2 regions of the Dehalobacter sp. TBBPA1 genome follow, and region 1 is predicted to be linked to the other one. Evidence: riboswitches for the same ligand, from Rfam matches in the RefSeq annotation. Region 1 holds a riboswitch; the other holds the start of a gene.
What was found. Region 1 has a riboswitch for cyclic di-GMP ahead of AB3489_RS05495 (polysaccharide lyase). Riboswitches for the same ligand answer to the same signal wherever they lie in the genome.
Positions count from the first base shown of each region.

Region 2: linked by a shared signal. The riboswitch ahead of AB3489_RS02995 (HD-GYP domain-containing protein) and the one ahead of AB3489_RS05495 (polysaccharide lyase) in region 1 are both predicted to bind cyclic di-GMP.

Region 1 is NZ_CP162385.1:1,092,936-1,100,213, forward strand. It holds gene AB3489_RS05475 (hypothetical protein) at 1-345, shown strand, start outside; gene AB3489_RS05480 (glycosyltransferase) at 323-1,468, shown strand; gene AB3489_RS05485 (glycosyltransferase family 2 protein) at 1,477-2,340, shown strand; gene AB3489_RS05490 (LCP family protein) at 2,327-3,268, shown strand; cyclic di-GMP riboswitch class I at 3,438-3,511, shown strand; cyclic di-GMP riboswitch class I at 3,611-3,684, shown strand; gene AB3489_RS05495 (polysaccharide lyase) at 3,699-4,595, shown strand; gene AB3489_RS05500 (acyltransferase family protein) at 4,813-5,793, shown strand; partial or broken gene AB3489_RS05505 (IS3 family transposase) at 5,844-6,262, shown strand; gene AB3489_RS05510 (polysaccharide lyase) at 6,401-7,278, shown strand, end outside.
Region 2 is NZ_CP162385.1:601,339-608,616, forward strand. It holds gene AB3489_RS02965 (saccharopine dehydrogenase NADP-binding domain-containing protein) at 1-48, shown strand, start outside; gene AB3489_RS02970 (hypothetical protein) at 189-473, shown strand; gene AB3489_RS02975 (lipid II flippase Amj family protein) at 474-1,265, shown strand; gene AB3489_RS02980 (CoA-binding protein) at 1,436-1,687, shown strand; gene AB3489_RS02985 (IS256 family transposase) at 1,904-3,091, opposite strand; gene AB3489_RS02990 (CoA-binding protein) at 3,191-3,418, shown strand; gene AB3489_RS02995 (HD-GYP domain-containing protein) at 3,478-4,539, opposite strand; cyclic di-GMP riboswitch class I at 4,635-4,720, opposite strand; gene AB3489_RS03000 (DUF3795 domain-containing protein) at 5,045-5,623, shown strand; gene AB3489_RS03005 (pentapeptide repeat-containing protein) at 5,687-6,556, shown strand; gene AB3489_RS03010 (DNA-deoxyinosine glycosylase) at 6,558-7,103, shown strand; gene AB3489_RS03015 (SGNH/GDSL hydrolase family protein) at 7,161-7,278, shown strand, end outside.

The sequences.
Region 1 (7,278 bases):
CTTGGCTATTCGAGGCAGATAACGATGATGATGGGAGGGTTTATTAATAGTTTCGAATACCCCATGATCATGTTTGCCTATGATTTTTCTATTATTGGCGCTATAATTATTTATCTTGTAATATTTGTTAGCCCAATTTATGTTTTTATTAAAAATAAAACATTTTTCTTTATACCTTTTTTTATTCTAATCTCATTTTATATGAATGGTTTTAATGTTTTAGCAAATTATTCAGATCATATGGGACAATTCTGTTTTATCATTATGATACTTGTGAATTTTTCTTATTTTATAAAAAGTAGATGCGATGGAGAGATGAAAAATGAAAAAAGTAATTATATCTGATTTTATTGAGTACAATTCTTGTGAATTTAAATTGGGAAATTATCATTATTGCAATTGCTTTTTAAAAGATAATTATGAAGCATTATGGCTTTCAAATCCTTACAATCAGTTAATTTATTTTAGGAATAAAGAAGACTATTATTTCAGAAAGAGTATATCTAAAGGTGAACGTCACTATTTGGCAGAAAATGTATACGGTTTTTCTCCGTATGCTTTACGGCTATATGGGAACCATCCTTTTTCTAGAAATCCCAAAATTATCGAACAGTTTGAAAAATTTATTAGACCGGATGTAAAAAAGACTTTAAAACAAATGGATTTTAACGATGTTGATGTTTTATGGATTTCGAACCCTAAAGCCTATTGGTTAACCAATGTAGTAAAGTATAAGAAATTTATTTACCGCATTGCTGATGACTATTCTCACTTTCCAGAATATCCAAATATAAAAGAGATAGATGAAATGCTAATTAGAAAAGCGGATGGCGTAGTTATTGCCTCCAGTACACTTAAAGACCATGTGGCTAAATATGATAAGGATCCGCTTATATTGAGTAATGGAGTTGAATTTGATCATTTCAATAAAACTGGGTTAGCTGTTCCAGCAGAATATTCAAAAAATCAAAGAAAAAAAATTATTTATGTTGGGGCAATAAAATATTGGTTTGATATTGAATTGGTAAAAAAAATCGCACTTCAAGTTAATGCAGATGTTTTTTTAATTGGTAAATGCGAAACAAATCTAGAGGTTCTAGAAAACTTAGAAAATCTTCATGTTTTGGGTCCCAAAAAATATGATGATTTACCTGCTTATCTTCAATATGCTGATATTGCGATTATTCCTTTTATTAAAAGCCCAATGACGGATTCGGTAAGTCCGATTAAACTTTATGAATATTGTTCTGCAGGAGTTGCTGTCGTTACAATGAATTTAGAAGAAACTGTGAAATTAAATGCGCCGGTTTCAATTGCATGTAATCATGAAGAATTTATCGCAGCAGTTCAACACTATTTAAAGGAAGGATATGACCGTAATGTGTTAAGAGAATATGGGAGGGAAAATTCGTGGCAAAAGCGGTATGAAAAGATGAAGCGCCTTTTTATGCTGGATAATTGGAGGTGAAGTCAAAAATGTGCATGGTTAGTATCGTTATACCTTATTATAATAGAAGCACCACGCTTATACGTGCGTTAGAATCTGTTAGACTTCAGACTTATAAAAATTTTGAACTAATTTTAGTGAATGATGGATCAACGGATGACAGTGAACAGATGGCTAAGAAGTATTTAGACCATTTTCCGGAGATTTCGGTTCAATATATTAGTCAAGAGAATAAAGGACCTTCAAGTGCAAGAAACAATGGGGTTCGGCATAGTAAAGGCAGATATATTGCCTTTTTGGATTCAGATGACGCATGGGACCCGTGCAAACTTGAAATACAGGTTGGCTTCATGGAAAAAAATCCTGATGTTATGCTAAGTGGCACAAATTATGTTACTGTTACAGAGAGGAAAAAGAATCGATATCCGTTAGAACCTGAATATATGGAAGCCGGATTTTATCATATGTTATTTAAAATTATCTTTGCAACTCCAACCGTTATTATTCGAAAAGGGATTTTCCGGGACGATAATTTTTGGTTTTTGGAAGGGAAACATCAAGGGGAAGATAATTTACTATATTTCCAAGTTCTTAGGAAATATCGAGGAGTACGACTCTCTAAGCCACTAGCAAGTGTTTTTAAAATGGAATATGGCATTGATGGATTAACCGCTAACATAAAAAAAATTCGTGAAAATGACCTCGACAATCTTAATAAACTGTATAAAGAGAATAGTCGAAGTGAGAAAAAGATTTATCTGTTTTTATTTTGTTTGCTGTACATTCATTACTACTTAAAACATTTTAAAAGGATAATTAGATGCAGGTGTAGAAAAGTAGCCAAATTAGTTAAGAATATTTTAGTGAAGGAAAATGGATATGATAAAAAATAATAAAAAGATTATTATTGTTGTCTCCTGTCTAATTTTATTGGTACTTATTACAGGACTCGCATATTATCTTATTACTTCTTTAGATTACAATAAAACTTTGCTTAACACTCCCAAAAATTCGGGTTCCAATAATTCAGAATTAGAGAGTACGGCAGAAGTTTCGGATATTGGCACTGACAAAGTTATTTATATTCTCTTTCTTGGCATTGATAAGACAGAAGAAAGAGAAGAATGGCTGGGGGTATATCGTTCGGATACTATTATGATAGGAAAAGTAGATATTACAAACAAAAAAATACAACTTTTAAGTATTCCCAGAGATACTTACACTTATATTCCGATTGAAGGTAAATTTGATAAAATTAATCATGCCTATGCATATGGCAGTGTTAAGGGAGACGGGGTAAGTGCAAGTATTGATGCGGTAAGCCATCTTTTAGGCAAGAACGTGATTAATTATTATTTTCTAATGAATATGGAGCCCATCCCAAACATAGTCGATGAAATTGGGGGCGTAAAAGTTGATGTTGAAATTGATATGAAAGATCATGGTGCTAATCTTTCAAAAGGAGTTCAAATATTAAACGGAAGACAAGCATTTGATTATATTCATTGGCGATATTCTCCCGGTGGTGATATTGATCGAATTCAGAGGCAACAGAAGTTTTTAAATGCTCTTTATAAGCAACAACGTGATTCGGGTGAAATTCTTGAGACTTTAAATATCATTCTCAAATACAAAAATGAGATGAAAACTGATTTAACGCTAAAACAGATGATTGCTCTGACAAAATTACTCTCAGAAATTCCCGGTGAAAATGTCGAACAAACTTTCATACCAGGCAAAGGACAAATGATTAATAATATATCCTACTGGGTACCAGACCAAAAAAAGACCGAAAAAATATTGTCTGAGTTTATAGAATAACGCTATCAAAAAATTAATCAAAAAACATGAGATAGTTTTTCATAATTTGCTAATGATTAGCAGATTAACATACTTAGACGTTTTTATTTAGTGAAAAAAAGCTTGACTACTATTCATGAAAATGCTATCTTTTTATTAGAAATGTATATTTTTTTGTTGGAAAACTTTTTACCGACAAAGGCAAACTTGTCGAAAGGCAAGGACGCAAAACTACAGGGCCTGAAATGGCAGCCAGTTACCGAAAAATAAGTTTTTTTGTTGTCTGTTTTTGACATTTTGACAAATGAATAATCGTTTTTGAGATACATGTACTGTTTCAAAAATGGACAGTCTCTGGTTCTCGAACGATAAAGGCAAACTTACCGAAAGGTAAGGACGCAAAGCTATAGGGCCTGAAATGGCAGCCAGCTACCGAAAGGAGAATTTAATTATGAAAAAAGTTAAGGCTGTTTTTGGATTAATTGTATTTGTGTCTCTCTTGTTTAACACTACAGTTGCTTCAGCTGCAGCAGTGAGCAAAAATAAAGAAAACCAAGTCAATCGCTGGGGAGGACAATTGATAGAATCCCCTATGTTTGAAAATGATATATTATTAAATTCTGCAGGAAAAAAACTTAGTTCCTATTGGAATCGCGAAATGGCTAATAATACCTATTCAGGTGCCGTTTCTGGTGAATTTTTGCTTAATGGATTATCGTCTTATCGGATTGAACTTAGAAAAGATGATAAAATTGTCAATGGCAGTAAACGTTCTGAAATAGCAGCTGTCAGGCCATGTGAGGCTTTAGCTGAAAAAACTTACACCTTTAGCACTTATCTTCCGGATGGTGGATCTGAGGATTATGCTTATGATCCTCAAGGTTCGGAAATTATAGCTCAGTGGCACAATACTCCAGATCCAGGAGAAGACTGGACTTATCCTCCACTTGCTTTGCATACAGGAGCTTATTATACTAATGATGCTGGGCATTATATTTTAGAAAGCAACTGGGATCCATCGCCCATGTCGACTGATGAGCAGATAGATAATAATGGAACAAGAGCACGCTATGATCTTGGTTCGTATATTGAAGATAAAGGAAAATGGGTTACTTGGACCTTCCACATTAAATGGGGATGGCTTGAGTCGCAAAATCCTATACTTGAAGTATATAAGAATGGTGAAAAAATACTTGATTTGAATGGCCTTCCTAACACAATGAATGATAAAGTTGGAACGGTTATGAAATTAGGTGTTTATAAATGGGATTGGGCTCAAAGTGGAAGTAATAATAAGTCAATTTTATCAAAAAGAGTAGTATACTATAGCAATGTCAGTGTTGAATAGCATGGGTTTGTCACAGCGTGCATAGCAGAAATAAGCAATGGAAATAAAGGCAGTCTTAGTCAATTAAATTGACTAAGACTTTTTTATTGATTTTATACAATTTTATAGTAAGCTGTTAATATGAAGTTGCCACTCAATAACAATATTGATAATGTATCTTTTTTTAAAAGAAGTAGGAATAATTGCTTTCATGTAGAAAATAAATAGGAGGAGATCAGTGGATAAAAGAATTGAATGGGTAGATGTAGCAAAGGGAATAGGAATTATTTTAGTCGTTTACGGCCATGTCTTACGAGGAATAAACACAGCACAGATGAACGTTCCACAAAATTTTTTCTATAATTCAGATCGATTATTATATGGCTTTCACATGCCTTTATTCTTTTTTTTATCAGGATTGTTTGTTGAAAAATGGTTCTATAAGAAGAACAGAATTAAAGAAAAAATTAAAGTAATCGTTTATCCGTATATAATTTGGTCTCTTTTGCAAGGTGGTATAAATATATTGTTTTCAAGTGTAACAAACAATCCTATGTCACTAAAGGAATTGTTAGCAAATATTGCATATAATCCTTATGGCCAATTCTGGTTTTTATATGTACTATTTATTCATTATGTTCTTTATTTAGTTCTTAGAAAGAACTTTCAGTTGACTCAAGTTTTACTAATGGCATTATTTTTAGCTATTTTGAGTCCATTGATAAAAGTTTGGATTTTTGAATCCATTTTCTTTCATTTTTTGTTTTTTGTATTGGGTGCATTTCTTAATAATCAATTATCACTTAAATGTATTAACAATGGAGTATTATTCTTTTCTATTGGTTTATTTATAATAACTGGCTTTTCTTATTTAACCATTCCGCTAAGTGGCTACCTTGAATTTCTTGGGAAAACAGTATTTTCTTTTTGTGGAATTTTCGCAATTTTTAGCCTCTCTAACTTCTTATTACGATTTAAAATTTCTTCTTTTATAAAATACATAGGTTATATGTCATTAGTGATATATTTAGCTCATACTATAGCTGCCTCTGGCTTTAGAATTTTAGTTAGCCACTTACTAGGAACAAATAATTATTGTATTCATATTTTTTTGGGTATGATTGCAGGAATTTTCTTACCTATTATAGGATACAGATTACTTGAGTATTTAAAAATTGAAAAGTATTTTTTCGGACGGTCTCTTTCAAGAGGTTCTTAATACTTTGACCCGTACCCGGTTTGTAGGATACAGGTAAGTTTGGGTAATCAAAAGCGCAGTTAAAAGCAAAAGATAAAAAAATTGCCGATCAGGAAATGACCATAGATATCCTAAAAAAACTACCCTCATCTTCATCCAGAATAACTGGAAGTAATCTATAGAATCATTAAGAAGGAAAGCATCTCCGGCTTTCCGATTGAGAAGATGTGCAGAACGTTAGAAGTGTCCCGGAGTGGCTTTTATGACTGGTTAGCGAGAGCCAAGTAACCGTCAAAAAGAAGATGAAGAAATACTAGAAATTTTAAAGAAGAAACACACAGAGGCTCAGGGAGTGATTGGCCTGGATAAACTATGGGCCGATGTCAGAGAAGCAGGATTTAAGTGCGGAAGAAACCGCGTATACAGACAACAGAAAGCAAATAAGCTTTATAGTATAAGAAGGAAACTATTTCGCGTAGGGTTGACAGAATACAGGAATAATTATCATGAGGATTTGTGAGAAAACTTACTCTGGATTTTCCGTTTTATCGAGAAAAGGTCACTTTTGAATGCTGTTAAGTATTTTGCAAATTTTATTATAGATTATTAATATCTTATAGGGGAAAATATGAACATAAATAAAAAAATTCTATTTATTTTAATAATTATTTTGTTATTTATAGGGTTTGCATATAAGTGGGAATATAATAAGGAAATAAGGCGATATTTGTCAAAATTAAATGAAGTATCTACCTTGAAATATGCTACTGAAAACACAAAAGAATATATTCATGATTCCCCAAAAGAGGAAAATGGAAAATTTTTTGAGTCAACAGAGGTAGATACGAATACAGTAGAGAATGACGATAATAAGGAGCCGCAGGCATCTGGTTATCAAAATGAAAAAATAAATGAGAAGGAAGAAGTTAAAGAAAAATATGACGTTTGGAAACAAAAGCCGACTCTTTATGATGATTTTGAGTATGGATTAGGATCGGATTGGAACCGTGAAATGGCAAACGATGAATATTCCGGTCAAATAACTTCTAAATTTGCATTTGATAGAATGTATTCTTATCGTATAGAGTTACGTAATACAGATGTTAGTGTCAATGGAGGAAAACGTTCGGAGCTTTCAACGGTTCGGGCTGAAAAACCTTTGGAAGAACATGTTTATATAGTTAGTGTCTTGCTTCCTGATGGAGAAGATGAGGATTATTTACTAGACCCGTATGGATCTGAGATCATTATTCAATGGCACAATACTCCGGATCCGGGAGAAGAATGGACATATCCGCCCCTAGCATTACATACGGAAAATGGTAGATATACTTTAGAACGTAACTGGGATACATCACCAATGTCCACTAACGAAAAAATTGATCTAAACGGTACTCGGCATTTTTATGATCTGGGATCCTATCTGGAGGATAAAGGTCGGTGGGTGACATGGACCTTTCACATTAAGTGGGGATGGCTCAAGTCCCAAAATCCGATTCTTGAAGT
Region 2 (7,278 bases), 490 kb from region 1:
AAGGATATGGAAAAAATGGGTGTGAGGTGCATATCAAGCTTTTCCTAAACGGCAGCTGCTTATTTGAATGTACAATCTGCATTGGACTTTACAAAAAATTGAGTCAAGATTGAGTCAAGAAGGAATTTGTCAAAATACCCAGAAATAACAATCATAACCATGTAAATATTTATACAAGGAGTAATCACATGGAAAGATTAACAAAAGCATTAGAAAGCAATGGTCTTTTTATTGTGGACGATTTTCAAATACAGCATGATGCAAACGGTTATTCTGGGGAAGCCATTAACAAACTGGCAAAGTTCGAAAATTTTTATGATGATTTGATATTCAAACAAAGTGAAATCTCTATGGGATTAGAAAAGCTAAGATTTGAAGGCAAAACGAATTCAGTAAAATTCAAGCAACTGCTGACGAATAAAATGACCAATCATACAATATTAATTCTTTTGAAAACGTATGGATTGCAGTAAATGGAAAAGATGCTAATAGAATTAATGATTCTTACAGTTGTCATTCATATTGTCGATACCCTGGCCTACTCTGTACGCTTGAATTCCGTAAAGAGCGGACAGGTTGCTTTATCTTTTTCACTTTTCAACATGTTTGTTCTTGTTTCACGGACAGCCAACATGTTTCAGGGACCGTTAATTGCAAGCATTGTTGGTTTAAGTATAGCGCAAGGACTGAACCCGATCAGTGATTTGCGGTCGGTTATTTTTGCTGCGACAGCGGGGACCCTATTTGGAATCCTGCTCATACCTACATTTTTAAAGATATTTGAAGTTGCTGTCAAACGTTTAGAATTAGCCGGTTCTGTACCTTCCTTAGTTGTCGAGGCCCTGCAGGCAAATAATATCAAGCGAATTGTAAAAAGTGCTGTACGGCCTTCGAAGACAATGCTGGAAAGACTAAGGTATAGAGAGATACCCAAAAGGTTACTTGTTATCAATGTTTTGGTTACAGGTATATATACCATTGGGGTCCTTGCCGCTAATTACTCAGCTCTTCTGGTTCCGGAGCAAGCAGCACTAGCAGCAGCAGCTTCATCAGGAATCATTAATGGCATGGCAAGTATTCTACTCACTTTTTTTATCGACCCAAAATCGGCAATTATTACAGACCAGGCATTGAAAGGAATAAGGCCTTATGCTGATGTGAAAGCATTGGTCATTATGCTTATTGCTACAAAACTAATTGGCACATTATTGGGGCAAGTGCTGTTTTTGCCGGCCGCCCAGATTATTGCAAGCTTTTACATGTAGTATGACGCCTGTTCATCATGAATATTAGCAAGGAAATAAGAGCCTGTTTATTAATGCGATAGGGAACTGAAAATAGTTTTCACAGAAAATAAATATTGGAAGAAGGAATTAGCCACATCACCAAGAAAGTAAACAATAATTTAATAAAGGGGGTCATTTTTTTGACGACAATGAGCTCAGTCAATGATTTTCTAGACCAGCGTACTTTAGCGGTGGTCGGGGTATCCAGATCCGAAAAGAAGTTCTCGCGTAGGCTGTATAGAACGTTAAAGAAGAGAGGGTATAATGTTTTTGCCGTAAATCCCAATATGGACAGTATTGACGGCGAGATCTGCTATGAGAACCTTCAGTCTTTACCGCAGAAAGCCGATGGCGCAGTGATCGTCGTCCCTCCGGACCAAACCAATAGGTACTGTCAATAATTTTTCGCAAAATTGATTTTCTGCTTGGTATAGATTTATATATATTGACCCCAGAGCAAGACTTGATATGGGGGCGGCGGATGCTACCCTAAATCAGGGGATGGGGCTTACCCAAAAGGAATACATCATTTGAGCCACATCCCGCGACCCATTGAAGCATCCGACGTAGGGTCCCATGTCAAGTCTACCCCAGAGATTTCTAGTTAAATGTCGGCATTAACCAGCTAAGCTATTTTCCTTGTTCATTTCTTCAAGATGCCTCATGCTCATATAAAGTTTAGTTCCCCAAGCTTTACTAGCCACATGTCGGAGTCGCGCACAGACCAGCATCAATGCAGAGTTGCCATCCGGGAAGGTACCAACTACGCGGGTTCTTCGGCGGATCTCCCGATTCAGCCGTTCAATAACATTGTTGCTGCGCAGTTTTGTCCAGTGAGCTTGAGGAAAATCCATATAGGTCAAGGTTTCTGAGATACTATCCTCAACCTTCTTGGCTGCTTCTTTTAATTTCATGTCTTTAAGTTTCTTTGCTACAGCGATAGCTTTCTCTTTGGCCGCCTCTTTATCTTCCTGAGCATGAATAGCTTTAAGCATCGCAGCGACTTCTTTCATCTTAGATCGCGGGGTCACTGAGAATACATTCCGGTAAAAATGAACATGACAACGTTGAAATTTAGCTTCCGGAAAGGTTTCGGTCACTGCTTCTAAAAGTCCTAAACACTTGTCGCCGATGAATAATTGTGTTCCTGTGAGTCCGCGGTCTTTTAGGCTTTTGAGAAATTCCTGCCAACTGGCTTTGTCTTCCTTCATTCCTTCAGCAGCACCAATAACCTCTCTATATCCGTCTTCATTGACGGCCAAAGCAATGAGAATCGCGACGTTCTCGTATTCACCGCCCCAATTGCGCTTGAGATAAATCCCGTCAACATACACGTACGGATATTTGCCCTTCAATGGCCGGTTCCGCCAGGTTTCGATGTGACCGTAGACTTTCTTGTTTAACTGGCTGACCGTTCCGGCGGATACCTTCGTCCCCCAGAGTGCTTCGGTGATGTCCTCCACACGACGGACGGATACACCAGCTAAATACATCTCAATTAGGGCTTCTTCTACGGAGCTTTCGCGGCGTCGATAACGCTCAATGATTGCTGTTTCAAAGGCAACGCCTTTCAGTTTGGGCATCTTCAATTTGACCTCTCCAGAAGTTGTGGTCAGATTCCGCTCATAATGGCCGGATCGATAACCTTTTCGTTCTTCTGATCGCTCATACCGGCCGGCATTCGTTAGCTCAGCGGCTTCCTGATCAAGTAATTTATTCAGGGTTTCCTCCACACTGTGACGGACTAATTCTTTCAACTCCTGCTTTATTGCACCTTCATTTAAGTGTATAATTTTCTCAGACATATTCGCAGCTCCTTCCTGGTAGATTTTGTGTGGTAACTTTATCATACCAAGCAGTTGCGTTTATGTCCTTATTTTTAGGACAATTTATGAATTTGCGAAATTAATGATACCTTATCAACCAATAAGGTCGTTAGGGACGCGGTAGAAGCTGGAGTCAAGCATATCTGGATTCAGCAGGGGGCTGAATCCAAAGAAGCTATAGACTTTTGTACGGAAAACCAGATAAACGTCATCCACGACCAATGCGTCCTAATGTTTGCAGAACCATCGTTTCCTCATTCATTCCACCGGTCCGTATTGAAGGTGTTTGGAAAACTTCCGAAATAATAGGTTAGCCGGCTCAAAAAACATTTGAGCCGGCGTTTTTTTTTAAGAAATGGACAGCTTCACTCGACAATGGAAACAATAAAGGTTGTAAGATCTTCGACAAGGTTATATTCCTTAGCCCGGACATGGGCCAACCCTTTGTCAGCGATTAATATCCTGATAATTGGGCGCATCGGCAAACTTTTATTCTGGTCAACCACAATCCCAACTTCACCTGTATTGAGCTTAACGGTACAGCCGGTCGGATAGGCTGCAACATGCTTTAAGAACGTTACAACCAACTGCTGGGAGAATAGTTTGTTTGCACATCCCATTACAATTTCACAGGCTTCATGCGGGACGATCCGGGAGTGGCCCGGGCCATCATTGACCAGATTATCATAGAAGTCGGCCAGCCCGACGATTTGAGCCAGGATATGGAGGTGCCGGCCGGACAGCTTCCGGGGATAGCCGTTTCCGTTCAACCATTCGTGATGCTGCAAAGCAATATGCGCACTCAATAAATTCAATTCCGGTTTGTTCCGAAGTATTTCAAATCCATGTACAGTATGCGTCTTATATAGGTCATTTTCCTTCGGAGTAAAGGCCTCACGTTTGGCGACAAGCTCTTTTGGCAGTTTGACAGTCCCGATATCGTGAAGCAAAGCCCCTACCGCCAGCGCCTCCAGGGTATCTTTATCCAGTCCCAAAGCTTTGCCCAAAATGGTCGCAAGGACACAAACACTGACTGAATGCGCATAAACTTGATTGTCATAGCTCCGCATATCTGTCAGGCTCAGAAATATCTTTTCTTGAAACAGGACGTCCCCGATGATGTTGTTTACTGTCTTTTTTACCTGAAAACCATTGAGATCTTTACCGATTCGTACCGCTTCCGCTAAATGTTCAATGGAGTTCATTGCCTCCCGCCTGTTTTCCTCGGAAATAACATCCTCAATAACGATATCCTTCGTTTCGTCATCGTCCACATAGACAATACTAATGCCCAGTTCTTTTAACCGGTCGATATATGGCTGGGTCAGCGTGACTCCTTTCCCAAGCAATGAACGGCCGTTATGCGAGAAAATGGTTCGTCCCAACACGTCTCCCTTTTGAAGCCGGTTTACACTTACCTGACGCAATTGTAATCTTCCTTTCCGATAAATCAGTGCTAGCTGAAGCAACAAAAAAATCACCAGCAGATTGCATGGCGACATTCAAAACAAACCTGAGCGGATTCGGTAGCCTGGCAGTCATCAGAATTATTCTGGAAGACCCATAGCTTTGCGTCCCTGGCTTTCACCAAGTTTGCCATTGTCGTTGCTCCTGTATCCCTATTCGATTGATATTTCGGTCACAGAACTATTGTAGCACATCCCTTTCAGGTTCTACAGGGGTTATTCGAAAAAATATTCTTTATTTTGGCGCCAAATGATCAATGTTTCTTGGTTTAGCAGAGGAATCCGCTTAAATTCGTATAACTAATTAATGATGTTTATACGCGTGTGGATCGGTACAATTCCCGTTAAATAAGCCTATTCCGTATGCGTTAATAAGCAAGATCGTGAAGTACAGAGTTGCGGAGAACTGTTCTGCACGGGTTGAACTCTGATTTTTATCAAACATTGCTATCAGGAGATGTATGCGATGGTCAAATCAATGGTAAGTAAAGAATACAGGCGGAAATGCGCCGACTTTTCATTATGCGGATTGAATTGCTGTCTTTGTCCGCGTTTTCATACGGACGGTTCTTCAAAGTGCCCCGGCTGCGGGGGTCCGGACTTTTTTTTGAAGCATCCTTCCTGTGCCGTAATTACCTGTAATAAAAAGCATGAAAATGTTGAATACTGTTTTGAATGCAGTGTCTATCCATGTGAGAGGTATCAGGCTCCAAGCGAGGCCGATTCTTTTATATCCTATCAAAATGTGTTGCAGGACCAAGCCAAGGCTAAAATGGACCTTCAAAATTATCTTGAAGGACTGACGGAAAAACACAAAATTTTAGGCGAACTAATCGCGAATTACAATGACGGCAAATTAAAGGGATTTTATTGTCTGGCGGTCAACCTGCTGCCGCTTTCCGTCTTGAACCATATGATGGATAAGATCCATCATATGGATCAGACCAACTGCAAGGGCAGTGCTGAAGAAGCCGTCCGCTTGCTGAAAGCGGAAGCCGATCGCCTGAATATTCAACTGGTTCTTAGAAAGGCGAAAAAGGATTAGACAAGCTATTCAAGCATCATTTCTGGGGTAAATCAAAAGTTCTTAGTTTTGGAGGATCAAATATTGTCTGGAATTCGTGAACCAATAGACGTTTTTGCTGAGCAAAGATGCAGTCTGAGAGCTGACTGCGAGAACTGCTTCGGATTGTGCTGCACCGCGCTGTATTTTTCAGCTTCGGAAGGCTTTCCAAACGATAAAGAGGCCGGTCAGCCTTGTCGGAACCTGCAGGAAGACTTTCGCTGCAGTATCTATCAAGATCTTCAGGGACTGGGTCTGAAAGGATGCATGGCATTTGACTGTTTTGGCGCAGGGCCAAAAGTATCCAGGCTCAGTTACGGTGGCAGAGACTGGCGGCGATCACCGGAATCCCGGGAGCAAATGTTTGAGGTTTTCCTTGTCATTCGGCAGCTTCAGGAGATGCTCTGGTATTTGACAGAAGCAGAGACATTACAGCCGGCTCATTCAGTTCATGAGGCGCTTCGTACCCTGCGGGAAGAGACGGAACGGCTGACACTGCTCAGCCCGGGTGAGCTTCTGAAAATGGATGTGCCCTTATATCGTACCGGAGTAAATACCCTGCTGCTTCAAACAAGTGAACTGGTCCGTGTTTCTGTTTGTCAGGAGCGGAATATTCAGGCCGGGATTCGGAAGACCTTTAAGCGCAGGAGCAGTCTGATTGCTGCAGATCTCCGGGAAACGGACCTCAGAGGGGCTAACCTTAGAGGAGCCTGTCTGATTGCCGCAGACCTCAGCGGGACCGATCTGGGCGGAGCTGATTTGATCGGGGCGGATTTGCGCGATGCCGATCTCAGCGGTACTGATTTAAGCCAAAGCATTTTTCTGACCCAAGCCCAGCTGAATACGGCGAAGGGGGATAAGCGTACCAAGCTGCCGCCATCACTCTTTTATCCCAGACAATGGAGTTTGGACTGATATGGAAATGGAAATCATCTATTCATTTGAACCGGTCATCAATCAGGAGTCCCGGGTATTGATCCTCGGCTCGATGCCGGGAGTGCAATCGTTGAGGGAGCAGAAATATTATGCACATCCTTACAATCACTTTTGGCGGATTATGTATGCGCTTTTTGACGACAGCTACGGATGCTCTAATGCTGGGGTATCACGGATGGAAGAAAGTAGCAAACTTCCGGATCCTGATTATGAGAACAGGAAACAATTTCTTTTGGACAGAAAAATTGCCCTTTGGGATGTCATTCGTAGCTGCTCCAGAGAAGGCAGCCTCGATACCAATATCGTCAATGAACAAACCAATGATTTTAAAAATTTATTTATTCGGTATCCACATCTGGAATTACTTGCATTTAATGGAGCAAAGGGCTTTAATATATATAAGAGGAAAATCCGTCTGGAGTCTGCTTCCATTGCCTATCTGCAATTGCCCTCGACCAGTCCGGCCAATACGATGAAATTTGAGGAAAAGCTGACACATTGGAAAGCAATTTTAAAATACTTATGAAATCTTGAAGTAATACCCATGAAGTTTTAAGCAAGTCGTTGTGAAAGGTGTGAATTGATGGATAACAATCAGCCTGAACTGAAAGATAATTATACATTTCTGATTGTAGGGGATTCCATTTCCAAAGGCGTGATCTATAACGAGGATCAGGGGAAATATTCGTTATTGGACAGAA